DNA from 4 places in the Cupriavidus sp. P-10 genome. Region 4 is predicted to be linked to each of the others. Evidence: predicted binding sites of a transcription regulator. Region 4 holds the regulator's gene; each other region holds the start of a gene.
What was found. The regulator LexA, encoded in region 4, represses DNA repair genes until DNA is damaged. The targets are predictions, from matches to a motif close to ACTGTATNNNNATACAGT.
Positions count from the first base shown of each region.

Region 1: a site for LexA is predicted at 5,352-5,369, ahead of imuA (translesion DNA synthesis-associated protein ImuA). Genes of this name have one in related genera too.
Region 2: a site for LexA is predicted at 3,762-3,779, ahead of CTP10_RS01250 (ATP-dependent helicase). Genes of this name have one in related genera too.
Region 3: a site for LexA is predicted at 3,725-3,742, ahead of recA (recombinase RecA). Genes of this name have one in related genera too.

Region 1 covers NZ_AP025173.1:103,019-110,501, reverse strand. Annotated here, with positions in the region: gene CTP10_RS38090 (zinc-finger-containing protein) at 1-59, shown strand, start outside; gene CTP10_RS38085 (error-prone DNA polymerase) at 80-3,229, opposite strand; gene CTP10_RS38080 (Y-family DNA polymerase) at 3,235-4,698, opposite strand; gene imuA (translesion DNA synthesis-associated protein ImuA) at 4,625-5,329, opposite strand; gene CTP10_RS38070 (DUF3800 domain-containing protein) at 5,572-6,351, opposite strand; gene CTP10_RS38065 (hypothetical protein) at 6,455-6,604, opposite strand; gene CTP10_RS38060 (IS3 family transposase) at 7,333-7,483, shown strand, end outside.
Region 2 covers NZ_AP025170.1:266,564-274,046, forward strand. Annotated here, with positions in the region: gene CTP10_RS01240 (HP0495 family protein) at 1-151, shown strand, start outside; gene CTP10_RS01245 (class I SAM-dependent rRNA methyltransferase) at 370-1,566, shown strand; gene CTP10_RS01250 (ATP-dependent helicase) at 1,598-3,709, opposite strand; gene CTP10_RS01255 (TlpA disulfide reductase family protein) at 3,874-4,407, opposite strand; gene CTP10_RS01260 (thioredoxin fold domain-containing protein) at 4,526-5,062, opposite strand; gene CTP10_RS01265 (hypothetical protein) at 5,202-5,834, shown strand; gene CTP10_RS01270 (LysE family transporter) at 5,917-6,576, shown strand; gene CTP10_RS01275 (hypothetical protein) at 6,648-6,818, shown strand; gene nagA (N-acetylglucosamine-6-phosphate deacetylase) at 7,182-7,483, shown strand, end outside.
Region 3 covers NZ_AP025170.1:533,646-541,128, forward strand. Annotated here, with positions in the region: gene CTP10_RS02495 (MFS transporter) at 1-746, opposite strand, end outside; gene CTP10_RS02500 (DUF4212 domain-containing protein) at 998-1,339, opposite strand; gene CTP10_RS02505 (sensor histidine kinase) at 1,336-2,901, opposite strand; gene CTP10_RS02510 (response regulator transcription factor) at 2,968-3,657, opposite strand; gene recA (recombinase RecA) at 3,897-4,952, shown strand; gene recX (recombination regulator RecX) at 5,058-5,525, shown strand; gene CTP10_RS02525 (DUF2889 domain-containing protein) at 5,731-6,438, shown strand; gene sucC (ADP-forming succinate--CoA ligase subunit beta) at 6,529-7,483, shown strand, end outside.
Region 4 covers NZ_AP025170.1:2,145,299-2,152,781, forward strand. Annotated here, with positions in the region: gene CTP10_RS09875 (replicative DNA helicase) at 1-443, opposite strand, end outside; gene rplI (50S ribosomal protein L9) at 640-1,092, opposite strand; gene rpsR (30S ribosomal protein S18) at 1,124-1,402, opposite strand; gene priB (primosomal replication protein N) at 1,406-1,705, opposite strand; gene rpsF (30S ribosomal protein S6) at 1,783-2,157, opposite strand; gene CTP10_RS09900 (asparaginase) at 2,268-3,260, opposite strand; gene lexA (transcriptional repressor LexA) at 3,550-4,206, shown strand; gene CTP10_RS09910 (hypothetical protein) at 4,320-4,490, shown strand; gene CTP10_RS09915 (hypothetical protein) at 4,527-4,976, opposite strand; tRNA gene CTP10_RS09920 (tRNA-His) at 5,132-5,207, opposite strand; gene CTP10_RS09925 (hypothetical protein) at 5,310-5,588, opposite strand; gene dusA (tRNA dihydrouridine(20/20a) synthase DusA) at 6,467-7,483, opposite strand, start outside.

The DNA of each region.
Region 1 (7,483 bases), on a different replicon from region 4:
CCATCCAATGCATCGCCGAGTTCCAGGCCTCACGTGGGCGAGAGCCTTCGGGTTCCTGATGAGGGCAACGAGGATACTGTTAGCAGAAATTCCTGCTCGCGGTGTCCAGGGATCCAAGCATGGGCGACAAGTCGACAAAGCGTTGCGCGATCAGGTGCCGCACCTCGCCTTCGCATTGCCACTGGCCATAGACACCGAGTAGGGAGGCCGTCAATACCTCGCGTCGGTACTTCTCCATCACGGACGGCCAGACGATGACGCTGACGGTACCGGTCTCGTCCTCCAATGACAAGAAGACCACGCCATTCGCCGTGCTCGGCCGCTGCCGTACGGTCACGATTCCGCAGCCACGGGCAATCTGCCGCGTCGCGTAGGTGGCAAGCACGTCGGCGGGCACAAAGCGCAATGCAGCAAGCTTGTGGCGGAGCAGGGCAAGCGGGTGGCGGTTCAGCGTGAGGCCGAGCGAGCGATAGTCGCTGACGATCTCCTCGCCTTCCGTTGGCTGTGAGAGTTCGGGCATTGGCTCGTCCAGATCCGCGGGCCGCAGCAGATCCTTGTCAGGTACCGCTGCAGCCGCCTGCCACATCGCCTGGCGTCGACTACCCGTAAGGCCAATCAACGCATTGCCAGCGGCCAGTACATTGACATCGTGCCGGTCTAGCGACGCTCTGCGAGCAAGAACCTTGACGGAGGCGAAGGGCCGGAGTGCGCGTGCCGTTTCGATGCGTTCGGCCGCTTCGCGGCGCATGCCCCTCAGCTGCGAGAGGCCCAGGCGTACAGCCAGCACCGAGCCTTCATGACTTTCCAGGCTGGCGTCCCAGCCACTCACTGTCACATCAACAGGAAGAACCGTGACGCCATGGCGCTTGGCGTCCTGCACCAGCTGGGATGGCGTGTAGAAGCCCATCGGCTGGCTATTCAGCATGGCGCAGAGGAAGGCGTCAGGCTCGTGGCACTTGAGCCACGCACTCGCGTAGACGAGAAGTGCGAAGCTTGCTGCATGGCTTTCCGGAAAGCCGTACTCGCCGAAGCCCTGGATCTGCCGGAAGATGCTCTCCGCGAACTCCAGATCGTAGCCGCGCTCGAGCATGCCCGTCACGATGCGTTCGTGGTATCGCTCCAACCCACCTTTTCGCTTCCAGGCGGCCATGGCGCGACGCAGTTGATCCGCTTCCCCAGCTGAGAAGCCTGCCGCCAGCATGGCTACCTGCATCACCTGTTCCTGAAAGATCGGTACACCCAGCGTGCGGGACAGGGCTTGCTCCATCTCCGGGCTCGGATAGCTGACCGGCTCCAAGCCCTGCCGGCGACGCAGGTAGGGATGCACCATGCCACCCTGAACCGGGCCCGGCCGAACGATCGCCACTTCGATGACGAGGTCATAGAAGGTGCGCGGCTTCAAGCGGGGCAGCATCGACATCTGGGCGCGCGACTCAATCTGGAACACGCCCACCGTATCCGCCCGCGAAATCATCTCGTAGGTCTTCGGATCTTCCGCTGGAATGTCCTGCAGCTCAAAGGCTTCTCCGCGTTGTTGCGTCACCAGATCCAGGGCTCGCCGGATCGCAGACAGCATGCCGAGCGCGAGGACATCAACCTTGAGCAACCCCAAGGCGTCAAGGTCGTCCTTGTCCCACTGGATCACGCTGCGATCGGCCATGGCCGCGTTCTCGATTGGCACCAGCCTGGAAAGCTTGCCACGCGCGAGCACAAAACCTCCTGTGTGCTGGGAGAGATGCCGCGGGAAGCCAAGCAGCGACACGGCCATGTGTGCCCAGCGTTGGGACAATGCCGCTTCCGTATCCACGCCGCTTTCGCCAAAACGCTTAAGGAGATCCGCTTTGCTGTCGAACCAATGGTGAGATTTCGCGACCAGGTCGACGATCGCGGGATCCACACCTAATGCCTTGCCTGTGTCGCGCAGCGCGCTGCGAGGCCGGTAGGTGGTCACCGCGGCAGCCAGTGCCGCGCGGTCCCTCCCGTACTTGCGATACAGGTACTGGATCACCTCCTCGCGGCGCTGATGCTCGAAGTCGACGTCGATATCGGGCGGCTCGGCGCGCTCTTTTGAAATGAACCGCTCGAACAGCAGGTTGCCGCGTGCCGGGTCAACTTCGGTAATGCCGAGACAGTAGCAGACGGCGGAATTGGCTGCGGACCCGCGACCCTGGCAGAGAATGCCGTTGGAGCGGGCGAACCGCACGATGTCGTAGACCGTCAGGAAATAGGGTTCATACGACATGTCGCGGATCAGTGCGAATTCATGTTCGAGTTGCTGCTGGACGGCAAGGGGGATGCCGTCCGGATAGCGACGGTGCGCGCCGACATAGGCTTCGCCCCGCAGATAGTCGGACGGCGTGACGCCATCCGGCACCACTTCTTCGGGATACTCGTAACGGAGCTCGTCCAGCGAAAATTGACACAGGTTTGCAATGTGGACCGACTCCGTCAGGTAGCGGTGCGGGTAAATGTTGGCGAGTCGCAAGCGGGAGCGCAGGTGCTGCTCGGCGTTAGGCAGGAGGTCATACCCACATTCGGGAACCGGGCGATGCACACGGATGGCAGTCAGCACGTCATGCATCGGCTTGCGCGAGCGTACGTGCATGGTGACGTTGCCAGTGGCGACGATGCGCAGGTGATGTCGCGCCGCGGCCGCTTCGACCGTGCCGCGGTGGATATCGTCCATCGGCTTGTAGAGCAGGCTCAATCCCATCCACGCCCTGCCAGCAAAAGTCGCGCTCACCCATGCCGATTGCGCCTCCAGCTTCTCGGCCGCCACGCCATAGTCCGGCGTGAACACGATCAAGCAATCTGGCAGCCCCTTCAGATGCTCGGACGGCGCTTCGGGCGCGGCCAAGTCGCGTGGGGTCAGCACATAGGAACCCTTGGCGGCGCGCATGCGCGCGAGCGTGATCAGTTCGCACAAGTTGCCATAACCTTCGCGGTTACGGGCAAGCGCAAGGAATGAGAGCGCGGGAGAGCCGTCGGCGTTCTGCAGCCGGAACCAGGCGCCAATTACAAGGCGAAGGCCGGCATTCCTGGCCTCTGTGTGGGCACGAACGATGCCCGCTAGCGAGCACTCGTCCGTGATGGCGAGCGCGTGGTAGCCCAACTGAGCGGCGCGCTCAGCGAGCTCTTCCGGCCGTGAGGCGCCGGCGAGGAAGGAGAAGTTGGAGCGGCAGTGCAGTTCCGCGTAGGCGGGCAGACCTGCCTTGGCGTTGATGTCCATGGTTTTCAGCCGAAGAGGCCATGCAGATACCACCGAGCCTCATCGCCTTCTCGGCTGCCCATGCGTTCCTGAAAGATCCAGTAGCAGGTGTGGTCCTTCGCCTCCGCAACGAAATAGTCGCGTGTCACCAGCTGGCCGCCCCACCAGCCCGACTCGATGCGCTCAGGCGGTGAGACGATACGCAGTGGCGATCCGTAGAAGGGACGGTGGTCGCGTTCAATCAGCGGCACCGGCTTGCCGAGCAGCCAAACAGGACGTGGCAGGCCTGCGGGCAACGTTGCGCTGGGCGGCTTGTCAGTGGCAGACTGCCAGCTGTTGGCGACTTCCGGGCGGTAGTCTGCACGCAAGCACGGTTGGCGGACATTGTCAGCGCCGAGGCGTGCCACCAGCAACTCAAGCAGGCGTGCATGGTCCGCCGGCGTGCCGCCCGGTTCTGGAAACAATGAATCGCTGGGGGGTGCCACCGGCTCGGTCTCGATGGCAGACACCGCGACGGCAATCATCGGCGCCTCGACAGTCAGCCGCGTCAGACGCTCTTTGAGCAGGCGAACCAAATGCTCTTCATGCCAGTTGGGCTCGGCCAGCGCAATCTCAATCTTCGTTGGTGCGATGGCAGCGGGGCCGCGCTCGTGGCGCAGTTCGACCGCAAACCGCTTGATGGCCAGGTGCCGGGCGGTTAGCCAGCCGACCATCTGTACCAGCAAGCCGCGAGTGTAGGCAAGGGCGGACTCAGCGTTGTCCATCCTATCCGGAAGATCCACCGCGGCGTCAAACGATGGGGGAGCTTCGACCCATTCGAAGACTTCAGGTGCTTCCCCATGGGCGCGATCCAACGCCTCAAGGATGGCGGCGCCGCATCGGCGCTGCAGGCCTGCGCGCGGCAGCCGGCGCAGGTCTCCTAGCGTCCGACAGCCGAGTCCGTCCAGCCACTCATCAAACGGCCGCGCCGCCGGCAGGATCGCAACGGGGATGCCGACCAGCGCTCGCACCAATGTGGGCATACTTAATGCCGTTCCGCCACCAGAGCGCGCAAGTAGCCAAGCGCCTTCGGCGGTTGGTGCGCATCCCGCGACAGGACTGAACCCCATTGCCCTGACGGCCGCCAGCATCCGTTGCCGCAGCTTGCGGACGCCGCCGAATAGTCGCAGCGTGGTGCTGATGTCGACAAGCACCGCCGCCTCCTCGGACGCAGCGACATTGGGCGAGAACTGCAGCATCGCCATCATGACACGCTCGAGCGCCGCCAGTTCTGCGCAACCATCGCGGTCAAAGAGAATGGTCTGCGGTGCGATCGTCTGTACGCCACCGCGGCGCATTGCCGGCTTCACGCCGGCCGCAATGGCCAGCGGCGACGCCATATGCACGCGCTCCCTGTCCAGGACAGCAACCGCTAGCTCAGTGGACCAGTTCGGTCGGAATACTTCGAGGGGCAGGGACGACAGGCGCAGGCAGATCCACAGGCGCAGCATGGCGATACAACAGAATGGGGGAGGGCTGCAGCGCTATGTGGAGCGGCGATTCCTGCTGCGGGCCTCGACGCTTAACGAACTGCACACGAATTCCGTCCGATGCGGGCTCCAATGTCAGGCGCAGCGGCGCCGGCGAGGCATCGCGTGCACAGGCCGTCGGACGAACCACGAAGAAAAGGACATCGGAGGCTTGGGCGGCAAGATGCAGACGCCGAAGCGCATCGTTACGCAGGTGCGACTGCCAAAAGACGAGCGCTCCGCAGGTCCCGGCGCGCAAGATCTGCTCCGCGGCCCACAGGGCGTCAGCGGTGTGCCGGGTTTCGATCCAGAGAGTCTGCGCGGACGGGACGCCCCAGTTGGCGAGCGCCAACGCTTGAGGCGCGTGCGGCGGTGCCAGAAGCGCGACAGGGCGGTTCGAGCGCGCGACGAGAGCAGGGCGTAGCAAGCGCAACTCGCCGATACCCGGCTGGCGCTGCAGCAACTCCGTCAGGCAACCGATCGGCCAGCCGCCGCCCGGAAGCTCCTTGTCGAGCGACGGATACCCGGTTGGAACGGTGCGTGCGTTGCCCCGAGCAAGCTGCGAGGCAAGCCAAAGTGACGGATGAATGGATTCTGGGGCGACGGTTAGCATGGCGAGCTCCTGCCCCCAGTGTACTGTATATTTATACAGTATTCACCTGCATTATCCGTCACATGAGCGGTTCCATCGCGCGATCGCTGCCACCAGCGGCCAACCAGCCCTGTTGCGAAAATCGCATCAGGGCTCGTATAATTTGGGTGTTGCAGGCAAGCGCGGAGCTTGTAGAGGTCGTCGAAAGACGGCAGCCCGTTTTGGGTGGGATCCTCGAATCCGGGGCCTGCAACCGTCTTTTCTCAGTCGTCGCGCACCGCGGCGATCACACGCCGACGCTCCCCATCTTCTGCGTCGCCGCACCAAAACTTCAAGCCGTAGCCGTCCACCTGTCCATTGCGCCGATACAGGTTGCGTGCGAGCATGCGCAGGTATCGGTCTTCCGTCTCCCCATACTGATTTCTGTGGACTGCGTAGAACGCGCTCGTCGCCACGGCGTCGGCGACCTGCAGGCCTGCCAACTGGTCGTGATTCACTGCGCGCACGCCATCAAGGTCGAGGCTGTCCCAATGGATGCGGCAGTCTTCCCGGCCCTGCAGTCGCACAAGGTAATGATGGAGGTCGGCATAGGACATCGCCGATCGGTTCGAGAAAATCAGTTCGGCCTTACCATCACCCTCACCAGGGCGCGCGGTATCCCTGCACAGCCAGCTCACGCGTTCCAGCAAAAGGCGGATCGTGTAGCGGTATAAGGAAAACGCCTCCTGCTGAAAAACCTCCGGGTCGGCGATTGAGGGCTTGTGGACCAGCACATGCACGTGCCGCAGTGGCGCCTCCCCAATCATGCGCGCCAGAGGCACCCGGTGCTCATGCCGCAGGTTGCGAAAATGCAGGGGCGATTTAGCAGGCTTCCTCAGTAGCTCCCTAGCGTTCTTGACGAGTTGCACCATTGCTAGGTCGTTCACAGTGCGAACTACCGTGGCGGACTGGACGAACCACCTCGAACTACCTTGCTCGTTGGGAAGGAACACAAATCCTTCGTCGCCCGACTCGTCGATATAGACGCGAAAGCTGGAGGTCATGCGTGATGCGTTGGTTATATGAGGGTGCCATTATGAGGCACACCAAAGGGCCGGGCTTCAAAATGATCTCGCTATGGACGCTACTTGGCCGGACGGACGTGCCCTATCCGTTGTCGGAAATGGCGGCAGGCGTCTGTAGTGGGCGCCCCGTCACGCCGATCACGATCTGCAACGCGCTGCTGGCGATCAGGGCGAACCGACACTTGTCGATGTCGAAGTCCTTGGTGTCCACGCTGAACAAGGGGTCGGCCATCGGCCTTGTGTGGGCTCATAAATCTGGAAGAATGCGTGGCAGGAGTTTTACTGGCTTGCCCTTCTGGGACTTCTCGAGGGGCGACCAATCTTCTGTTCCTGGGCTGCCACTTCTTATGGCAGAAACGTTCCCCTTCGGACCAGAAAGTCTTTGCAACGGTAGTTGAACGATTGAGCAGTTCCTCCAGCCGCAGCCCTTCCACCACGGTGGTATGGTCTTCGCTGCAGCAGCTCATGGCACAACCTCGCACGGCCTTGCCCTCGATGCAGCCACTCCTCCAGGCGAGTGCCTGGTCGGAGGTCGCGGCGACCGGCGTCGAAGTCGGCGCGCCAGGCTCGTGCGTTTAGAGTGACAGCCAGCGGCTAGAGGCCTTTTGTCGCGGCCTCACGATGAACTTGCGGCCGGCGCTGTCACAATCGCTAACTAATTTGATAGCTTACTTCACGACCTCGAAGCTACGAGCCTCTCTCTGATATAAATGCTAATAATTTCAGTAAGTTAGAAGAAGCGCTTCTATTTGCTGGTCATTTGATAGCGCGTACCGCAGGCCTCCATTTATGGAAAGAAGCCAGGAAGAGGTCCACGCTGCGCTGTTATGTGCGTGCTGTGCCCGGTCGCACTGAATGATTTAACATAAATCTTTTTATGCGAACTACTGGTGTAGCGGCAAAGTTGTAATGTCCGGTTCGGGGGTGCGGATGAATTCTTGGACTACTTGGAGGTAGTTCATGTATTCGTACGAGGATCGCATCAGGGCGGTCAAGCTGTATTTAAAGTATGGAGGAAAGACGGCAACGGTCGTTCGTGAGCTGGGCTATCCGTCGGGTAAGAACCTGAAGCGGTGGGTCAACCTTTACCAGGCACTGGGGGACCTGCCCG
Region 2 (7,483 bases), 1.9 Mb from region 4:
GGACTTCCACGCGGGCAAGATGGAAATGCGGCCCTCGAGCAAAGGCAACTACCTGGGCCTGACCGTGACGGTGTGGGTGACCAGCCGCGAGCAGCTTGATGATCTGTATCGGGCGCTGACTGCGCATCCGATGGTGAAGGTGGTGCTGTAAGGCATCGCTCCCGCATCGTTTTCTCCCCTCTCCCGCGCGCGGGAGTGGGGCCGGGAGTGGGGCCGGGGGAGAGGGCAGGCCCTGGCATACCGACACGCGTTGCTTCGTTGACGCTCCCGCCGCCCTCTCCCCCAACCCCTCTCCCGCAGGCGGGAGAGGGGAGCCCGCCCGCAGGCACGGCAACGCATCCGCTGCGGCATGCATTTTCCCTGATCGACATGAACACCATCACCCTGAAACCCGGCAAGGAAAAATCCCTGCTGCGCCGCCACCCGTGGATCTACGCGACCGGCATCGCCACCACCGAAGGCCGCTGCGAGCCGGGCTCGACCGTGACCGTGCGCGCCGCCGACGGCCGCTTCCTGGCCAAGGCCGCCTACAGCCCCGAATCGCAGATCCGCGCGCGCGTGTGGACCTTCGACGAGAACGAGCCGGTCGACCACGCGCTGTTCAAGCGCCGCGTGGCCGCGGCCATCGCGTACCGGCGCCAGTGGGTGAAGGACAGCGACGCCGTGCGCCTGATCTTTGGCGAATCGGACCGGCTGCCGGGCCTGATCGTCGATTACTACGGCAATGGCGCGCAGGGCCAGCTGGTGTGCCAGTTCAATTCCGCCGGTGTCGAGCAGTGGAAGACCGCGATCGTGCAGGCGCTGGTCAAGGAAACCGGCTGCCCTAACGTCTATGAGCGTTCCGACGCCGCCGTGCGCCAGCGCGAAGGGCTGGAGCTGGTGACCGGCGTGCTGGCCGGCGCGGAGCCCGATCCGGCGCTGTCGGTGACCGAGCATGGCGTGCGTTATTACGTCGATGTGCGCAACGGCCACAAGACCGGCTTCTATGTCGATCAGCGCGACAACCGCAAGCTGGTCGGCGACCTGGCCGAAGGGCGCGAGGTCCTGAACTGCTTCTGTTATACCGGCGGCTTTTCGCTGGCCGCGCTGCGCGGCGGGGCCAAGTCGGTGACGTCGATCGATTCGTCGGGCGAAGCGCTGAAGATCGCCGCGGGCAACGTGACGCTGAACGGGTTTGAGCCGGAGCGTGCGGCCTGGCTCGACGCGGACGTCTTCAAGACACTGCGCGAATTCCGCGCGGAAGGGCGGCAGTTCGACCTGATCGTGCTGGACCCGCCCAAGTTCGCGCCGTCGGCACAGCATATCGACCGCGCCGCGCGGGCTTACAAGGAAATCAACCTGGTCGGTATGCAGTTGCTGCGTCCGGGCGGGCTGCTGTTCACGTATTCGTGCTCGGGGGCGATCAGCATGGAATTGTTCCAGAAGATCGTGGCGGGGGCGGTGACGGATGCGCGGGTGGATGCGCGCATCCTGCGCAGGCTGTCGGCGGGCACCGATCACCCGATGCTGGCGGCGTTCCCGGAAGGCGAGTACCTGAAGGGGTTGTTGCTGGAGAAGGTGGCGTAAGCCAGCAAATTGCAGGCGGCGAGGCTGCAACTCACCGCCACATATTGCGCATCCGACTGGCCAGGTCCACCGGCGCCAGCGCCGGCTTTGCCTTCCCTTCGCCTGGCATCGGCGGCGGCGGCCATGCCCGGCTGTGGAAATTCGGCATCACGCGATTCGGAATGAACCGCGTGCGCGACGCATACACATGCCGATCGCCAAATCCCACCTGCTGGTGCACGTAGAAGCGCTGCGGCACGATGACGTCCAGATGGTCCTTGGCCCGCGTCATTGCCACATACAGCAGCCGCCGTTCTTCCTCGATCTCTTCCGTCGTGCCCGTCGCCAGATCGCTCGGCATGCAGCCATCGACGGCATTGAGCACATACACGGCCTTCCACTCCTGCCCCTTGGCCGAGTGGATCGTCGACAGGATCAGGTAGTCCTCGTCGCGCGAGGGCACGCCGGACTCATCGCTGGATGCGCTGGGCGGATCGAGCGTCAGTTCCGTCAGGAAGCGCTCGCGCGCGCCGTAGGTGGCGGCTATGCGCTCCAGCTGCTGCAGGTCGGCCTGGCGCGCGGCGGCGTCGTCGTGCAGGCGTTCGAGGTGCGGCGCGTACCAGGCCAGTACCTGCTCGAATTCCGAGGGCCACGGCGAGGTCGGCGCCATCAGCGCGCGCGCCAGCGTCAGCAGGTCTGCCCAGGCGGGCGCGGCGGCCGGCGGCGGCTCGAATTCCTGCAGCGAGAACAGCGGCTCGGTGGCCAGTGCCATGGCGTCGAGCACGCGCGCCGCGGTCTTCGGGCCGATGCCCGGCAGCAGTTGCAGCGTGCGGAAGCCGGCCATGCGGTCGCGCGGGTTTTCCAGCCAGCGCACCACGGCCAGCACGTCTTTCACGTGCGTCGATTCCAGGAATTTGAGCCCGCCGAACTTCACGAACGGGATATTGCGGCGCGCCAGCTCGATCTCCACCTGCGCGCTGTGGTCGGCGGCACGGAACAGCACCGCCTGCGCCATTAGCGCCAGGCCGGCCTCGCGCCGCGCCAGCACCTGCTCGACCACGTAGCGCGCCTGGTCGGCCTCGTCGTTGACGACGATGATGCCGGGCTTCTCGGCCGACAGCCGCTCGGACCAGAGATCCTTGGTATAGCGCTCGGCAGCCAGCCCGATCACCGCGTTGGCTGCCTGCAGGATCGGCTGCGTGGAGCGGTAGTTCTGCGACAGCGTCACCTGCTGCGCGTGTGGTGTGAACTGTTGCGGGAAATCGAGGATATTGCGCACGGTCGCGCCGCGGAACGCGTAGATCGACTGGGCATCGTCGCCGACCACGGTCAGGCCGCGGCCATCGGGCCGCATGGCCAAGAGGATCGACGCCTGCAGCGCGTTGGTGTCCTGGTATTCGTCGACCAGGACATGGTCAAAGCGGGCGCCCATGTCCTGCGCGATGGCGGGCTCGGCCATGGCCTGTGCCCAGTACAGCAGCAGGTCGTCGTAGTCGAGCACGTGCTGTTTCTGCTTGGCCTCGACATAGCCGGCAAACAGCGTGCGCAGCGCATCGACCCACATGGCGTAGCGCGGAAACTGCTGCTTGAGCACGTCTTCCAGCGGCGCCTGCGTGTTGACCACGCGCGAGTAGATCGACAGGCAGGTCTCTTTCTTGGGAAAGCGGCTGGCGGTCTCGGACAGGCCCAGGTCGTGGCGCACCACGTGCATCAGGTCGGCGGCATCGCCGCGGTCGCTGATGGTGAAAGCGGGCGACAGGCCCAGGGTCTCGGCGTACTCGCGCAGCAGGCGCGCGCCGATGGCGTGGAAGGTGCCCGACCATTGCAGCGCCGCGCGGCCCGCGCCGGTCTGCGTGCCCAGCGCCTGGTCGACGATGCGCTCGACGCGCCGGCCCATTTCGGCGGCGGCGCGGCGCGAGAACGTCAGCAGCAGGATGCGGCGTGGATCGGCGCCGCCCAGCACCATGTGCGCGACCCGGTGCGCCAGCGTGTTGGTCTTGCCCGATCCCGCACCGGCGATGATCAGCAGCGGGCCGTCGCTGCCGTGCTCGACCGCGGCGCGCTGCTCCGGGTTGAGTTTGGACAGGTAGGCGGGGCCTGCGTCGGCCGCATCGGGGGCAAGGGCGGATGCGAGATCCGCGGCGGGGGCAAGGTCCAGTGACACAGGCAGCAAAGAGGCAGGGGGAAAAAGCGGGCAGGCAAAAAAGCTGGCGCTAACTGTATATCCATACAGCCCCGCAGTGCAAGCCGCTTCGCGCGGGATCGGGCACGAACCAACAAAAAAGGTGCTCGATGAGCACCTTTTCCTGGATGTTGCGGGCGACAGCGTTACGCAGACTTTGCCAGCGCGCTATCAAGCAGCTTGTGCAGCGCATCCCACTCGGGCTCGCCGACATAGCGCTTGAGGATGCGGCCGTCCTTGTCGACCACGAAGGTGGTCGGCGTCAGCTGCACATTGCCGAAGGCCTTGGCGGCGGAGCCGTCCGAATCCATTGCCACCTTGAACGGCAGCCCGCGTGTCTTGGCGTAGTTCATCACGTACATCGGCGGGTCATAGTTCATGGCCACGGCGACGAATTCCAGCCCCTTGCCCTTGAACTGCTCGTAGGTCTTGACCATGTCGGGCATTTCCTTGATGCAGGTGGCGCAGCTGGTGGCCCAGAAATTGACCAGGTAGACCTTGCCCTTCAGGTCGGCGGTGCTGAGCTTCTCGCCCGACAGCAGCGTGAACGTGGCGGCCGGTGCGGCATTGGCCGGCGCCAGCGCGCGGTAGCCGAACCAGCCCAGCAGCGCCAGCACGACGATGGCGGCGACGATGGGCCAGGGCTTGCGGGAGGACTTGGCGGGAGCGGAAGTGGTCATGGAAGGCGGGGAATGCGAATTCTCTTCGGGCAACGCCACATTCTAATGCCGCTGGCGCCGGGGCGCTGCGCGGAGCCTGGGTGCGGCAATCTGCCGCAATGCCGGCGGTGACCGTGATTCAACGCCGGGTGGCGACGGCGGCGCGTGCCTGGTCCAGCGCCTGTTCCAGGTAGGCGCCGTAGAAGTCGGGCTGCATGCCGCGCAGCGGGCTGGCGGCGGCGCGGCCCTGGCGATCGAGGAACAGCACCGTCGGCGCCACCCGCACCTGATGCGCCCGCGCCCAGTCGCGCGCCGTGGTCACGGTACCGTCGGCGTCGCGCAGCGGCGTGACGGCGGTCAGGTCCAGCTCGCGCACCGCGATCTCGCCGGCGGCAGCCTGCGGACCGAGGTAGTTGCGGCGCACCGCATCGCAATAGCCGCATCCGGGCATCGACACCAGCAGCACCAGCGGCTCGCCGCGCTGCGCGGCTTCGGCGCCGTGAGCGCCCAGGTCGGTGGCGGCAGGCAGGTGCGCCGTGCCCGCGGCCAGCGCCGTGCCGGCGGCTGTTGCCAGCAGCGCGCACGTGGCCAGACGGAACAGTGCGGTCCGGGCTGGTAGCGCAGGTAGCGCTGGTAGCGATGGCAGGGCGAGGCGGGGCAGGGTGGGGGCAGGCATGCGGTCAGGAAAAACTGTCAGGCGGCGCACCATGCACCGGGGCGCCGCTTCCGCGATAATACCGGTTTCCGCCCGCAGGCTCTGGCGGCCGCCAGAGCCGCTCCATGGCCTGCGCGCGCTGTCCGCCACACGCTTCCCCATGCGTCCTCTTCCACCCACGCCGAGCCCTGCCGCTTTCATTCGCAGTCTCGCCCCCAGTCTGGCCCGCAGCCCCATGATGCGCTGCGCCGCCCTGTGCGTGGCGCTGGCCCTGTGCGCCTGTTCGCCCCGCTATGACTGGCGCACGATCCAGTCCGGCGAGGGCGCCTATGCCGCGCTCTATCCGGGCAAGCCCAGCAGTGCCGCGCGCGACGTCACCATCGCCGGCCGCAAGCTGCCGATGACGATGGAGGCCGCGCGCGTCGACGACACGCTGTTCGCCGTGGGCGTGGTCACGCTGCCCGCCGACGACGAAGGGCTGCGGCGCGAGGCGCTGGCGGCAATGCAGGCGGGGCTGCTGGCCAACCTCGGCACGGCCTCGGGCGAGCCGCCGCGCACGCGGCCGGTCACGATCACGACCGCCGACAAGCCGGGGCGGCCGCTCTCCGGCGTCGAAGTGCAGGCCAGCGGCGTGTCGCCGCAGGACCAGGCGCCACGGCGGCTGACCGCGCGACTGGTGGCGGTGGGCGCGCGCGCCTACCAGGCGGTGGTGCTGGAGTCTGGCGACGCCGCGCGCGACCAGCGCCAGGCCGAGCAGGTGGAGCAGTTCCTCGGCGGCTTCCATCCGTTCTGAGGCCAGGCACCGCGGGAGCACAAGGTTTGCGCCGTGGCCGCGGCAATGCGGCGGCGGCAGTTGTCGTCAAAGGAGAATCGAAATGCGTTGGGAAGTGTGGCTGGCTTATTTCGCCGCCTGCTGGGTGATCGCGGTGTCGCCGGGATCGGGGGCGGTGCTGTCGATGAGCCACGGCCTGTCATATGGCTTGCGCAGGACCAGCACCACCATCTTCGGCCTGCAGACCGGGCTGGTGATCGTGCTGCTGATTGCCGGCGGTGGCCTGGGTGCGCTGCTGCTAGCCTCGGAGCAGGCATTCATGGTGGTCAAGACCGTGGGTGCGCTGTACCTGATCTACCTGGGCGTGCAGCAGTGGCGCGCCAAGGTCGAGAGCGGCGCTGACGGGGCCGCTGACGGGGCCGCGGGCGCCGGACCCGTGCGCGTGTCGGTCATGAGCGCGCGCCGACGGTTCGCCACCGGGCTGCTGACCAACGTGACCAACCCCAAGGGCATCATCTTCATGGTCGCGGTGCTGCCGCAGTTCATCGACCCCAACCACCCGCTCGCGCCGCAGCTGGCGATCCTGGCGCTGACCATGTGCTGCGTTGACCTGGCGGTGATGCATGGCTATGCGCTGCTGGCCTCGCGCATGCAGGGCCTGTTCCGCAATGCCCGCGCGGTGCGCTGGCAGAACCGCTTCTTCGGCAGCGTGCTGATGGCGGTGGGCGCGGCGCTGTTTTTCGTGCGCCGGCAGCACGCCTGAGCCGCGACACTGGCGCGTGCGCGCCGGGTTTGCTTCAATGAGGGAGTGCCCCCGGTCACGGAGACCCTCGTATGCCCGTCTCGCCGAACCCCCGCGCCGGCGCGCGCGTGATGCCGCGCCATACCGAGCCCCCGGTGGAAGAGCCATCGCCGCCCGGCGTGCCGCCTGACTTGCCGCTGCCGCCAGAAGAGGACCCGATCCCGCCGCCGGTGGAACCGCCGGTGGCCGCGCCTTACCGCTGAAACGACTGTTAGAGCGATTGACTGTCAGGCGATTCCATCCGGAAGCTCTGGCCGTCGGCCATGCGCAGTCGGGTCAGCCTGACGATTTCTTCCCCCTCCTGCCATTGCCGCGCCGGGGCTCCCTGCGGCGTGGCGCGGTGGCGCCCTAAGGTCACCAGTTCGCCGGCTACAACCTGTCGCTGCTGTCCGGCGTCTGCCACGTCAGCTGAACGAAAGCGGCGGGCATGGCACGCTTGTCACACCCGGCGCAAAGTATGACCTGCCGCAGCACCCTGCCGCGGCCGGGTTCAGCCAGCAGGGCGCGTATGCCGGCATCGTCCACCTGTCCTGAAGGCGCGCGCTGGTGATATGGAGAGGACTGCCATGAAAGGAAACATCCTGACGCCGGCAGGCTGGGTCTTCGGCGAGATCCGTGCCGGCCCGGACGGACGCATCGAGCGCATCGACGGCGTGTCTGCCACCCCCGACGGCAACGATGCCCCGTACGTGCTGCCGGGGTTTGTCGACCTGCTCAACCACGGCGGCGGCGGCAAGGACTTCATGGACGGCGAGGCGGCGGTGCCGGCGATCTTGCGCGCGCATGTGCGCTTTGGCACCACCAGCCTGCTGGGCAGCACCATGACCGCGCCGCCGGAGGTGCTGCTGCCGGCACTGCAGGCGCTGGA
Region 3 (7,483 bases), 1.6 Mb from region 4:
TTGCGCCACTGGGCGAAGGATTCGGTCAGCGGAGCCTTGGAGGTCTTGCCTTCGGCCTTCATGCGCTGGAATGCCGGCGATTCATTCATCGACAGCCGGATGTACACCGACATCCCCAGCAGCAGGATCGACAGCAGGAACGGGATGCGCCAGCCCCAGACTTCAAAGTTCGGGCCAGTCAGCTCGCGGCACAGCAGGATCACGATCAGCGACAGGAACAGGCCCAGCGTGGCCGTGGTCTGGATCCACGAGGTGTACGCCCCGCGCTTGCCGTGCGGCGCGTGCTCGGCCACGTAGGTGGCGGCACCGCCGTACTCGCCGCCGAGCGCCAGGCCCTGCAGCATGCGCAGGATGATCAGGATCACCGGGGCGGCCCAGCCGATGGTGGCAAAGCCGGGCAGCAGGCCGACGATGAAGGTCGACAGGCCCATCAGCAGGATGGTCACCAGGAAGGTGTACTTGCGCCCGATCATGTCGCCCAGGCGGCCGAACACCAGCGCGCCGAACGGCCGCACGATAAAGCCGGCGGCAAAGGCGAGCAGCGCAAAGATGAAGGCCGAGGTCGGATCCAGTCCGGCGAAGAACTGCTTGGCGATGATCGCCGCCAGCGAGCCGTACAGATAAAAGTCGTACCACTCGAACACCGTGCCCAGCGACGAGGCAAGGATCACCTTGCGCTCCTCGCGTGTCATCGGCGCGTTTTGCGCACCCCCTCCGGGTACCGCAACGTTTTGCACGTTTGCCATCTTGTCTCCTCCGTCTGGAATGGATCTCGGGCAAGGCGCGGCAACATCGCGGAAAAGCCCCGTGCCGCTGGCCGGGAGCCTGAGTTGCAGTGGATTGTGGGTGGCGAAACTTACTGCGTTCTGACAGATTTCGGCGTGCAAGTGCCAAAAATATCGGGGTATACGCTAGCCGTTTTCAGGCCTGCGCATGCTGCAATGCAGCCTGTCCTGGCCGTTTCACGGCACTGCTATGCGGCCGGCACGGCATGTCGCTATGCAGCATCGGAACCTGGGCCGCGCAAGGTACCCTGCGAAGGCAGGGGGGCGGGTGTGTCCGCTTCGTCAACGGTTTCATCGGCGCGGTTCATGCGCCAGGCATAGAGGGCGGCCATCAGCACGTAGACCACCAGCGCTCCCTGGGCGCCCACCCAGAACGAGAACGGCCAGCCGAAGAAGTCGAAGCGCAGCTCGCGCGCGAACCACGCCACCACGAAGGTGACCACGAACCAGACCGCCAGCAGCCCCGCGATCCAGCGCAGGTTGCGGTGCCAGGCCTGCCGCTGGCGCGCCTCGGCGAGATCGGGGGCGGCAGCGGGGGCGGGGGTGTCGTTCATAGTGCGGAGAGATCGGTGGGGCGGCGCAGGGTCACGCGGAAATGCGCGCCGGCCAGGCGCGGCGCCTGCTGGTAGACGTGGTCGGAAATCTGCACGTCGCCACCGTGCTGCTGCACGATCTCGCGCACGATGGCCAGGCCCAGCCCGCTGCCTTCGGTATTGGTGCCGAGCACCCGGTAGAAGCGCTCCATTACGCGTTCGCGCTCGGCCGGCGCAATGCCTGGGCCGGTGTCTTCCACGTCCAGATAGGCGAACGGCTCGAAGGCATCGGCGCTGACGCGCACCGTCGCGTGCCCGCCGCGCGGCGTGTAGCGGATGGCATTGTCGAGCAGGTTGTTGAGCATCTCCGTCAGCATCAGCCGGTTGCCGAGCACCGTCACCGGATGGTCGTCCGCTTCCAGCCCCAGGTCGATGTCGCGCGCCCAGGCTTGCGGCAGCCATTCCTTGACTACCTCGCGCGCCAGGGCACCCAGGTCCAGTTCGCCCATGCCGCCGGTGCCCGCCAGGTTTTCCATGCGCGCCAGCGACAGCAGTTGGGTGACCAGGTGCGCGGTGCGCTCTGAGCTGCCGGCGATCTGGGCCAGCGAGCGCCGCAGCTCTTCCGGCGACTGCTCGCGCTGCGCCAGCTCGGCCTGCATGCGCAGCCCCGCCAGTGGCGTCTTCATCTGGTGCGCGGCATCGGCGATAAAGCGCTTCTGCGTCTGCACCGACTGGTCCAGCTGCGCCAGCAGGTCGTTGAACGATCCCACCAGCGGCGTGATCTCCTGCGGAGCGGCGCGTTCGTCGATGGGGCTGGTGTCGCCCGGGGTGCGCGCGCGGATGCGCTGCTGGATCGCGGTCAGCGGCGCCAGCCCGCGCGAGAGCCCGAACCACACCAGCACCACCGCCAGCGGCAGGATCACGAACTGGGGCAGGATCACGCCCTTGATGATCTCGTTGGCCAGGCGCGCGCGCTTGTCGAGGGTTTCGGCCACCTGCACCAGTACCGGCTGGTTGCCGCTGACATTGCGCAGGTCGATGTAGGTGTAGGCTACCCGCACGTCGTTGCCGGCGACGCGGTCGTCGCGCAGCGATACCAGGCCGGCGTGGCCCTGGTCTTCTTCCGACGGCAGCGGCAGGTCATGGTCGCCGGCAATGTATTCGCCGCGCTTGCCGACCACCTGGTAATAGATATTGTCGGTCTCGTCCGCGCGCAGGATTTCGCGCGCCGACAGGGGCAGCTGCAGGGTGACGCGGCCGTTGACCTCGCGCAACTGCTGCGACAGCACGATGGCGCTGGCTTCCAGCGCCCGGTCGAACGGGCCGTTCGCGATCGACTTGGCCACCAGGTAGGTCACCGCGATGCTCATCGGCCAAAGCAGCAGCAGCGGCGCCAGCATCCAGTCGAGGATCTCGCCAAACAGCGAGCGCGGCGCGGGCGTGGCGGTGCTTTCCTCCAGATGCGGCAATGCGTCGGCCAGTTCCTGGTCGGCGGTGCCGGGCATGGCAGGGGACGCAGCGGCAGGGGAGGGTGGCGGCACGGCGCGGTGCGCGCGCCGCCAGCGCAGTTGCAGCAGGCTCATCTCGACGGTGGTCGCTCGGTTGCGGTCGTGCTCGCCTGCAAGGGTGAGGCTAAGGCGCGGCTCGCGTCAATGCTGCGCGGCCACGGCCGGCTGGAATTTCTCCAGGCAGTAGCCCAGGCCACGTACCGTGGCGATGCGGATGCCGCCCACCTCGATCTTCTTGCGCAGGCGGTGCACATAGACTTCGATGGCGTTGTTGCTGACTTCTTCGCCCCACTCGCACAGGTGGTCGACCAGCTGTTCCTTGGACACCAGCCGGCCGCAGCGCGTGAGCAGGATTTCCAGCAGGCCGATCTCTCGCGCCGACAGGTCGAGCATCTGCTCGTTCAGGTAGGCGATGCGGCCGACCTGGTCGAAAGCCAGCGGCCCGTGCCGCATCAGCGTGGCGCCGCCGCCGGCGCCGCGGCGCACCAGCGCGCGCACGCGGGCTTCCAGTTCGGACAGCGCGAAAGGCTTGGCCATGTAGTCGTCGGCACCCAGGTCCAGGCCCTTGACGCGTTCGTCGACGCTGTCGGCCGCGGTCAGGATCAGCACCGGCAGCATCGCGCCGCGCGCGCGCAGGCGCTTGAGCACCTCCAGGCCGGACATGCGCGGCAGGCCCAGGTCCAGGATCAGCAGGTCGAAAGTCTGGGTCGACAGGGCCGAGTCGGCACCCAGCCCGTCGGCAACATGGTCGACGGCATAACCAGAGTGACGTAACGAGCGCGTCAGCCCATCGGCCAACGTGTCGTCATCTTCGGCGATCAGAATACGCATGGTTGTCTCCACCTGGCCGGCATAGCCGGGCGCCCGCGGAACGGGCGCGATGGGGCTTGCCAAGCATACTGTTTTTTTATACAGTACCCGCACATTCCGCTGGGGCCGCCCGGGATGCTTCCTGACTGATGTTTCCCGGATGGCGGCCGCGCAGACAGCCGGGCCGGCGCTGGAGCCGGCAAAAGCCGGTGCCGCGCCACATGCGGCCTATTTATACACCATTTGATTCAAGGACGACCATGGACGACAAGAAGGCAGGTGCGGGCGTGAGCGCCGAGAAGCAGAAGGCGCTTGCCGCCGCGCTCTCCCAGATCGAGAAGCAGTTCGGCAAGGGCTCGATCATGCGCCTGGGCGACGGCGAGGTCGAAAAGGACATCCAGGTGGTCTCCACCGGTTCGCTCGGCCTGGACATCGCGCTTGGCGTCGGCGGCCTCCCGCGCGGCCGCGTGGTCGAGATCTATGGTCCGGAATCGTCGGGCAAGACCACGCTGACGCTGCAGGTCGTGGCCGAGATGCAGAAGCTGGGCGGCACCTGCGCCTTTATCGACGCCGAGCACGCGCTGGACGTCAGCTACGCCAACAAGCTGGGCGTGAACGTCGGCGACCTGCTGATCTCCCAGCCGGACACCGGCGAGCAGGCGCTGGAAATCACCGACGCGCTGGTGCGCTCGGGCTCGATCGACCTGATCGTGATCGACTCGGTGGCGGCGCTGGTGCCCAAGGCTGAAATCGAAGGCGAAATGGGCGACTCGCTGCCCGGCCTGCAGGCCCGCCTGATGAGCCAGGCGCTGCGTAAGCTGACCGGCACCATCAAGCGTACCAACTGCCTGGTGATCTTCATCAACCAGATCCGCATGAAGATCGGTGTGATGTTCGGCTCGCCGGAAACCACCACCGGCGGCAACGCGCTGAAGTTCTACGCCTCGGTGCGCCTGGATATCCGCCGCATCGGCTCGATCAAGAAGGGCGACGACGTCATCGGCAACGAGACCAAGGTCAAGGTGGTCAAGAACAAGGTCTCGCCGCCGTTCCGCGAAGCCTTCTTCGACATCCTCTACGGCCAGGGTATCTCCCGCCAGGGCGAGATCATCGACCTCGGCGTGGACGCCAAGATCGTCGAGAAGTCGGGCGCGTGGTACAGCTACAACGGCGACAAGATCGGCCAGGGCAAGGACAACGCGCGCGAATACCTGCGCGAGAACCCGGACATCGCCGAAGAGATCGAGAACAAGGTGCGAGTGGCGCTGGGTGTGGTACCGACCAACCCGGTGGCTGCGGAAGCGCTGGAAGGCTGATCGCGCCGGCGCGCAAGACGCAACACGATTGCAGCAGCCGGAAGGGGCCGGAGCATCAGCCGATGCGCCGGCCTTTTTTATTAGGGATTTTTCACCAAGCCGCCAATGGCCCCCCGCCCCCCGCTTTCCCTGAAGGCCCGCGCCGTCGGCTACCTGTCGCGCCGCGAGCACAGCCGGGCCGAGCTGGCACGCAAGCTGGCGCCCCATGCCGAGTCGCCGGAACAACTGGAGCAGTTGCTCGATGCGCTCGAGCGTGAGAACTGGCTGTCCAACCAGCGCTTTGCCGACAGCCTGGTCCATCGCCGCGGCGCCCGCTATGGCACGGCCAGGGTGATGCAGGAAGCCAAGACCCACAAGCTGGGCAGCGAACAACTGGGCGAACTGCAGGAAAGGCTGCGCGCCACCGAGACCGAACGTGCCCGCGAAGTCTGGCGCAAGCGTTTCGGCGTGCCGCCAGAGTCGCCAGAGGCCCGCGCCAAGCAGATCCGCTTCCTGGTGGCGCGTGGATTCTCGCGTGGGGTGGTCAGCAAGATCATCCAGGGCGCCGACGAAGCGTACGGCGACGACGAGTAAGCATCTGCGTGCGGTATCGTCCGCAATTGACGGGCCATTATCTGCACTGCCCTCAGGGTATTCGCGCGCCAGTCGGCCGACAATGCGGCGCGACAGTCGCCATACAAGGATGTTCCCGGGCAAACCGGCGCGGCATGTTAAACTCCCCAAGTTATTCGGTGCTCCGGCGCCGCCGTTCCCAAGCCCCCAGTATTCCAGCCTGGCCATGCCTCTGTCCCAGCCCGTCAACCGCTCCCTGCGCCATCGCCGTGCCATTACGGCCGAGGCGTACCAGAGAGAGGACGGCCTGTGGGATGTCGAGGTGCGCCTGACCGACACCAAGCCCCGCGATATCGAACTTGCCGGCGACCGTATCCGCCCGGTGGGCCAGCCCCTGCACGACCTTTGGCTGCGCGTCACGATCAACGAGGACATGACGGTGCTGGATGCCGAGGCCTGCTCTGACTGGGTGCCGTATCCGTCGCAATGCGACACCATCGGCCCGGCCTACCGCAAGCTGATCGGCCTGAACCTGCGCAAGGGCTTTCGCAAGGCCGTGCGCGAGCGCCTGGCCGGCATCAACGGCTGCTCCCACCTGACCGAAGCCGCCGGCGTGCTGCCCAGCACCGCGATCCAGGCGTTTGCCGGCGAAGTCATCAGCATCCGCGACAACGGCGAGGACGATCCGAATCCGGAGCCGCCCTATCAGTTGAACGGCTGCCACGCGCTGCGTTTCGACGGCGAGGTGGTCCGTGAGTTTTACCCGCGCTGGTATGGTCACCAGCCGACGCCCAAGGCAAGGGCCGAGGCCGCACCTGCCGTCGCAACCGCGCCTCGGGCGCCCGCCGTGGCCAATGGCGACCGCGGTGGTCAAGCCAACGACGACGGCAATGACGCTGTCCCGGCCGACAGGCCAACCGGCACTTCCGGCTGATTCTCAGGATCAGCCAGCAAGACGAGAGAGTTCGTCTCCTTTTTCAGATTCTTCCCTCTACCTTTTACGCCTACCCGAAAGGAAACACGCATGAATATCCATGAGTATCAAGGCAAGGAACTCCTGCGCAAATACAATGTGCCGGTTCCGCGCGGCATCCCCGCGTTCTCGGTTGACGAGGCCCTGAAGGCCGCAGAACAGCTCGGCGGCCCGGTGTGGGTTGTCAAGGCGCAGATTCATGCGGGTGGCCGCGGCAAGGGCGGCGGCGTCAAGGTTGCCAAGAGCATCGAAGACGTCAAGACCTATGCTTCGAACATCCTGGGCATGCAGCTGGTCACGCACCAGACCGGTCCGGAAGGCAAGAAGGTCAACCGCCTGCTGATCGAAGAAGGCGCCGACATCAAGAAGGAACTGTACGTTTCGCTGGTGGTGGACCGCGTTTCGCAGAAGATCGCCCTGATGGCGTCGAGCGAAGGCGGCATGGACATCGAAGAAGTCGCTGCCCACACCCCGGAAAAGATCCACACCCTGATCATCGAGCCGTCGACCGGCCTGACCGACGCTGACGCCGACGACATCGCCCGCAAGATCGGCGTGCCCGACGCTTCGGTTGCCCAGGCTCGCCAGGCCCTGCAAGGCCTGTACAAGGCGTTCTACGACACCGACGCTTCGCTGGCCGAAATCAACCCGCTGATCCTGACCGGCGAAGGCAAGGTCATCGCGCTGGACGCCAAGTTCAACTTCGACTCGAACGCGCTGTTCCGTCACCCGGAAATCGTGGCCTACCGCGACCTGGATGAAGAAGACGCCAACGAAATCGAAGCCTCGAAGTTCGACCTGGCCTACATCTCGCTGGACGGCAACATCGGCTGCCTGGTGAACGGCGCCGGCCTGGCCATGGCCACCATGGACACCATCAAGCTGTTTGGCGGCGAGCCGGCCAACTTCCTCGACGTGGGCGGCGGTGCCACCACCGAGAAGGTGACCGAAGCCTTCAAGCTGATGCTGAGCAACAAGAACGTGCAGGCCATCCTGGTCAACATCT
Region 4 (7,483 bases):
TCCAGCAGCTCGCGCACTTCGCGGCCCTTGGGCGCGAAGGCGGCCGAGGCGATGTCGTCGGCCACGGTAACCAGCTTGCGCAGCACCGCACGCTCGCGCACGATTTCCGCATAGCGACGGATATTGGCCGCGCTGGGCGTGTTCTGCGCCAGCGAATTCAGGTACGCCAGCCCGCCCACCTCCTCGGCCTTGCCCGCAACCTGCAGCATTTCGTAGACCGTGATCACGTCGGCCGGTTTGGTGGCCGAGATCAACCGGGCGATGCTCTGGAAGATCATCCGGTGGTCGAAGCGGTAGAAATCCGCCTCCGAAAGGAAGTCCGCAATGCGGTCCCAGGCGGCGTTGTCCAGCAGCAGGCCACCGAGCACCGACTGTTCGGCTTCGATGGAGTGCGGCGGGACCTTGAGGTTGTCGAGTTGGGGGTCGGCGACGGGCGCGTTCATGGGGAGGGATTATAACGGCGGGACGCTGGCAGGAGGACGCACTACGCCGGACATTTGCCAGACACTTGCCTGACAACAGCCGGACATCTGCCAGCCAGCGCAAGCGGAAAACAAAAAAGGCAGGAGCCAGGGCTCCTGCCTTTTCTGCTTGCAGTGCTTCACGCGGCGCCGGGTCCGGCACCGCTGCAGCGGGTCTTCAGACCTGCTCGCCCAGCACCGACACGGTCACGTCGACCACCACGTCGGTGTGCAGCGCGACGCTGATCGGGTGGTCGCCCACCATCTTCAGCGGGCCGTTCGGCAGGCGAACCTGAGCCTTCTCGACCTTGAAGCCCTGGCCTTCCAGTGCCACGGCGATGTCGGCGTTGGTGACCGAGCCGAACAGACGGCCGTCGACACCCGACTTCTGGCTGATCTGGACGGTCAGGCCGTTCAGCTTCTCGCCTTCAGCTTGCGCAGCAGCCAGCTTCTCGGCGGCGGACTTTTCCAGCTCGGCGCGCTTGACTTCGAATTCGGCGATCGCGGTTTGCGTGGCGCGGCGCGCCTTCTTCGACGGGATCAGGAAGTTACGAGCGTAACCGTCCTTCACCTTGACGATGTCACCCAGGTTGCCCAGGTTGATGACTTTTTCCAGCAGAATGACTTGCATCGTGTTTTCTCCGTTACGGACCTAGGGCCTATCAGTTCTTGTGCAGGTCGGTGTACGGCAGCAGCGCGAGGAAACGCGCACGCTTGATTGCCGTATCCAGCTGACGCTGATAGTGGGCCTTGGTACCGGTCAGGCGGGCCGGCGTGATCTTGCCGTTGTCGCCGACGAAGTCCTTCAGGGTGTCCAGATCCTTGTAGTCGATCTGTTCCACGCCAGCCACGGTGAAGCGGCAGAAGCGCTTGCGCTTGAACAGCGGGTTCTGTTGCTGGAAGCGCTTCTTGTTCTTGTTGTCACGTTTGACGAATGCCATGATTCAATCCTTTACGAATGCTTTACATCCGGTGATGTGAAAGACGAGAGCCTTGCTGTTGCGGTGCTTGCGAGCGAGGAATCCTTCGCAGTCGAGCAGCGTGCCGAGCGGTAGCCGCTCAAGCCGCTGGCCGACCGGCCCGATCCCCATCGCTGCGATGGCAAACTCGACCTGGCGTGGCGTTTCCGCCTCGACGGCCTCGCCGCTGTACTGCAGGATGCAGTTCACGACGGGCACCCCGGCCGGGGTAAAGCGCAGGGCATCGCGTTCCGCCAGGGTGGCGGCAAGCCGAAGCTGATTCAACGCGGGGCCTCTCGCTGTTTGCCATCGATGCTGCCGTGGCCGACGCTGTCAGCCATGGCTCGCACCGCAGTCCGCACTCAGGCGGGCTGGCCTTCGGTGGTCGTTTGCGCGGCCTTGCGGGCTTCTTCGCGCTGCACTTCCTTCATCATCGGCGAAGGAGCGGTCTCGGCCTTCTTGGTCTGCACGATCAGGTGGCGCAGGACGGCGTCGTTGAACTTGAACGCGTGTTCCAGTTCAGCCAGGGTGTCCTTGCCGCATTCGATGTTCAGGCAAACGTAGTGAGCCTTGGCCAGCTTCTGGATCATGTAGGCCATCTGGCGACGGCCCCAGTCTTCCACGCGATGAACGTTGCCGTTCTGCGAGGTCACGAGCTGCTTGTAGCGCTCGATCATGGCCGGCACTTGTTCGCTCTGGTCCGGGTGGACGATGAAGACGATTTCGTAATGACGCATTGACGCTCCTTTTGGATTAGCCACCCGGGCGTCACGAGTCCGGTGTGGCAAGGTTGAATAGCCTTAAAGTATAGCTCGGCGACGGACTGGCGCGCAAGCGCACCACTGCATCAAGCCCTGGCAAAAGCCGCCTGCAGGCGCACGGGATCGCCGGCCAGGGCAGGATCCGCCGCCAGCGCCAGCGCCAGCAGCACCCTTGCCTTGTACGGATTCAGATCCGCCGCAGAGACGAAAACGCCATCTGACGGGCTGGGGTGCGGCGGGATCGCCACGTGACCCGCACCGGTACGCGAACTGCGGACCACCGCCACGCCAGCGGCGGCGGCATCCACCAGGGCCTCCGCCAGCACTTCATGGATCGAACCATTGCCGGCTGCGGCCACCACCAGGCCCGCCACGCCGGCCCGCACCAGCGCGTCGACGGCGATACGGCCCGGCTGAGCGTAGCTCGCCACGATCTCAACCACCGGCCATGCGCGCGGCATCGGCCCGATCGCCCAGGCCTGCCGGGGCGTGCGAGCGAACCGCACGAAATCGTCCTGCACCAAGCCAAGCGGCCCGCACTGGGACACAAAGGCATCCACCGCCGACGTATGCGCCTTTGCAATATCGCGCGCCGCGTGGATCTGCTGGTTCAGCACCACCAGCACGCCCTTGCCGCGCGCATCCGGATGTGCTGCCACCCGGACCGCATCAAGCAGGTTGAGCGGCCCGTCGGCTGACAGCGAGGTGGACGGCCGCATCGCCGCTGTCATCACCACCGGGATTGGACACGCCTGGGTCAGGTGCAGCGCCATTGCCGTCTCTTCCAGCGTATCCGTACCGTGCGTAATCACGATGCCCGCCACACCCGCCTGCGCCGACCAGTGCTCGACACGCGCCGCCAGCACGGCCCACAGCGCGAAGGTCATGTCCTTGCTGTCGACTTGCGCCACCTGCTCGGCTTCGATCCGCGCCACCGACTTCAGCGCCGGCACCGCCGCCAGCAACGACGACACGGGCACGGTTGCCGCCTGGTAGTGCGCGCTGCTGGCGGGGTTGCCGGAAGCGCCGGCAATGGTGCCGCCGGTAGCCAATACGACGATGCGAGGCAATTGGGTCATAGGTGCTGGGGGCTCAGGAGACAAGAAGGGAAACGCATGCGCTGGGCGATGGAATCGCGATTGTAATGGCGGACCTCCCCCGGCGGGCCCGCGCCACCGCGGCCGATCGGTCCACGCGCGCCACCAAAAAAATTCTGCTTGCGCTGCCGCCGATACTGTATAAAATCACAGCATACTGTTTAAACATACAGTGCCCGGCGCGCCGGATGCAGGATTTGCGGAAAGCCCCAGCTTGCGGGGCAGCCCTCCCAGCCCTGCCCCCAGCGCGCCCGCACGGAACGGCGATCCCATGGCGACCCTGACACCCCGGCAGCAGCAGATTTTCGATCTGATCCGCAATACGATCCGCCGCACCGGCTTCCCGCCAACGCGCGCCGAGATTGCCGCCGAGTTCGGCTTTTCCTCGCCAAATGCCGCGGAAGAACACCTGCGCGCGCTGGCCCGCAAAGGCGTGATCGAGCTGACGCCGGGCGCCTCGCGCGGCATTCGCCTGAAGGTCTCGCGCAGTGATTCAGAAATGCCGGACCAGTTCTCGCTGCCTATACCCGGCGTATTGCAGCTGACGCTGCCGCTGGTGGGCCGCGTCGCCGCCGGCAGCCCCATCCTTGCCGCCGAGCATATCGACCGCCAGTACCAGGTCGACGCCTCGGTCTTCGATGAACGCCCCGACTACCTGTTGCGCGTACGCGGCCTGAGCATGCGCGACGCCGGCATTCTCGACGGCGACCTGCTCGCAGTGCGCCGCGCCAGCGAAGCGCCCAACGGCAAGATCGTGGTGGCGCGACTGGGTGACGATGTCACGGTCAAGCGCCTGCAGCGGCGCGGCGGCCATATTGAGCTGATCGCCGAGAACCCGGACTTCGCCAACATCATCGTTGAACCCGGGCGCGAAGAGTTTTCGCTGGAAGGCATCGCGGTCGGCCTGATCCGATCCTCCGGCTTCTAGCCGGGCACGGCAGGCCTTGCGCCTGCGCGGACCCACCCGCTTCCATTGCTTTGCAGACGCCGCCCGGCTTGCCGGGTGTTGACCCCGCTTTTGCCTGAAAAAGAGGTGCAACCATGCCGCAAATCCACCACGTCGCCACCCGCCGCCCGGTCAAGCCGGTACCCTTCCGCCAGTGCAAGGGCGTACGCGTCTATCAGGGCGCGCAGCGCCGGACTATGGTAGGCAGCATGGCCGCGATCTGCAGGATGCTCGAACTGGAAACCATGGACAAGCTGGCCGTCTGAAGCGGTCCGGTTTCCCGACCAACGGCCTGCCCCGCGTCAGCTACGCGCGCACGCCTTGGTTTCCGTTTCCAGTTCCTGCGGCGTCAACTGCGGAAACCATGTATTGGTCTTGCGCAGCTCGACCGCCGTGCCATCCGGCTTCGCCGTCAGCGAAATCAGATAGGCATACGCAAACTCGCCGGCTCCGTTTAGCTGACCGATCCGAATTTCCGTCTGGTTCTGTGCCGGCAGGCTGACGACCGTGGCGTCATCGCCGAGATTGTTGCGCAGGCATTTGGCAACGTCGGCCATTTTTGCCGGCGTGAACAAGCGCATCGGCGGGCGCGCGCGAACATCTTTCTCCGACGTGCCGGTGGCGCATCCGGCCATCATCGCGGCCACTGCCACGCCAGCGCCAATTACCGCTGCTCGAAGGAACATACGACCTCTTTGGAATTCAAGGCGCGTATGGTACAGGAGCCACATCGATCGCGTGCGGGTCGACATGGAAAGTCACTGCTCCACTAGCGCCTAATGTCGAACATCGATGCTGAGCACCAGCGTTCAGCCAGCGCCGAAACAGCCTGGACCGCACCAGCCTCGCGTCGCACATGCCTACAAAGCAAAACAGCGCCCGTAAAGGCGCTGTTTGCAAAGCAATCTGGGGTGGCTGATGGGACTCGAACCCACGACGACAGGAATCACAATCCTGGACTCTACCAACTGAGCTACAGCCACCGTAGAGGTCATCAGCGAAGCGCTGATCGACGAAAACCAAGATTATACAAACACTTTTTCGAGATGGCTAGTATCCCGCACAAATTTTTTTCAGAATCTGCATCACGCCTTGGGCCGGTGCCACTTGGCCTCCAGCAACACCGCCTGCTTGATGGCTTCGATGGTCTCTGCCTCGGTGTCGAAGTGGCCCAGCAGCCGGCGTGACTTGCCATTGAGGACGGCTTCCTGCAGCGCCCTGCCCGCGCCTTCCGAGATACCGTGGTGCCAGCAGTAGCGCGCTGTCCATTTGCCGTCCTGCAGTTGCTCGGCGACCCAGACCAGCCTGAAGTCCTCAAACACCTCGCCGAATGACTCTTCGTTGTTTGCGTTCGCTTTTTCCACGCTTACTGCCGTCCCTTCGCCTGTGGCGATGCGAAGAATCGTAGCACGCAGGCCAGCTAGCCAGACGGGGCCACAGCGCGCAGGCGCGACAGACCATAGCGGCAAGTCACCAAGCGGCACAGCATATGGCGTGCAAAGCCCCTACCCCTGCAGGGCTCTTGCTTCCTTCCCCGCAGTTTGCTTGGTTTGACAGCAAGGTTCGCTGGAACCTCGCGCATTGGTCATGGCCAAACCATTTTCAGGAATATTGCGAGGATGGAGCATGAGAACAATGCCTGGACGTCTGGCGGGAGTCTTGGCGCTGCTGGGAATGGTGGCGGCGCTGGCAGCCTGTGCGGGCGGCGGAGCCGATGGACGGGAGTCGGGAATCACGACCTATGGAACGCTGGATGTGGGCATCAGCCATACATCGCGATAGCCCTCCCGCCGCAGCGTGACCGGTGGAACTCTTTTCCGGGCAGCCCGGTCAAACCGGCTCGACTGGCGCGATCGCGAAAGATCAAAAAAAGAGTCCGCAGCGCGGACTCTTAACTTTAGCGATCTCAAATGCCCTGAAGGCCGTTGCAATGTAACTGTCATCCGGCAATTGCACCATTCGGGTAAACGAAGAGCGCAAAACGCGCCGACGAAAAAAAGCCCGCCGAGGCGGGCTGAATAATCAGTTGAAGAAAGCCCTGTATTCGAGGGCAGGGCACAGTGTAAAAAAGTGCCCTGCCTCGGCGAATTAGGGGAATCCCTTTGCAGACGCCAGTTACCGGCCGAATTGGCATCGCAAGTGTCGCGCGCGCAACCCTCGGGAATCCCTGCACAATTTGACGATTCGGTGTTAGAGCAAGCACTCAAGCGCTATGTGGCGGCGTCGTTCAGCGCGGCTTGCTTTATGCCGCCAGCGGTTCTGACGCCAGGGGACGCAGGTGTGCGCGCGCCTCTTCAAACAGCGCATCGACATCGGCACGCGTGCGTGCGGCATGCATGCGCTTCGCATCGGACAACACACGGCGCCAGCCGCGCCCTCCGGCAATGCCGCGGTACAGCCCCAGCATATGCCGAGTGACCGCACCCATATACCCGCCGCGTTCGACCAGGTCGCCGATATAGCGCTGCATCGATAGCTCGGCATCCAGCCGCGACCGTACCGGCGCATCAGCATCGCCGTAGAAGCGCTTATCCATTTCGGCCAGGACATAGGGCTGGTGATACGCCTCGCGGCCGATCATCACGCCGTCGACGTGTTGCAGATGCCGCGCCATCTCGTCATGGGTGACGATGCCACCATTGATCAGGATCTCCAGTTGCGGAAATTCCTGCTTCAACTGATAGGCCACTTCATAACGCAGCGGCGGGATTTCGCGGTTTTCCTTCGGACTCAGGCCTTTCAGGATGGCATTGCGCGCATGAACGATAAATGTGTCGCACCCCGCCTCCGCGACCGTGCCGACAAAATCGCGCACAAAATCGTAGTGCTCGATGGTATCGATGCCGATGCGATGTTTCACCGTTACGGGGATGCTGACCGCATCGCGCATTGCCTTCACGCAATCGGCGACCAGTTGCGGCTCCGCCATCAGGCAGGCGCCGAAGGCGCCGCGCTGCACGCGCTCGGACGGACAGCCGCAATTCAGGTTGACCTCCTTGTAGCCCCATTGCTCGCCCAGCCTGGCTGCCTCGGCTAGGTCGGCCGGCTCGCTGCCGCCCAACTGAAGCGCGACCGGGTGCTCTGCCGCATCGAAATCCAGGTGGCGCGGCACGTCGCCATGCAGCAGCGCACCGGTGGTCACCATCTCGGTGTACAGCCAGGTATGGCGGCTGAGCTGGCGGTGGAAGGTGCGGCAATGGCGGTCAGTCCAATCCATCATCGGCGCCACGGATACGCGGCGCGGACTTGCCGCGGCAGG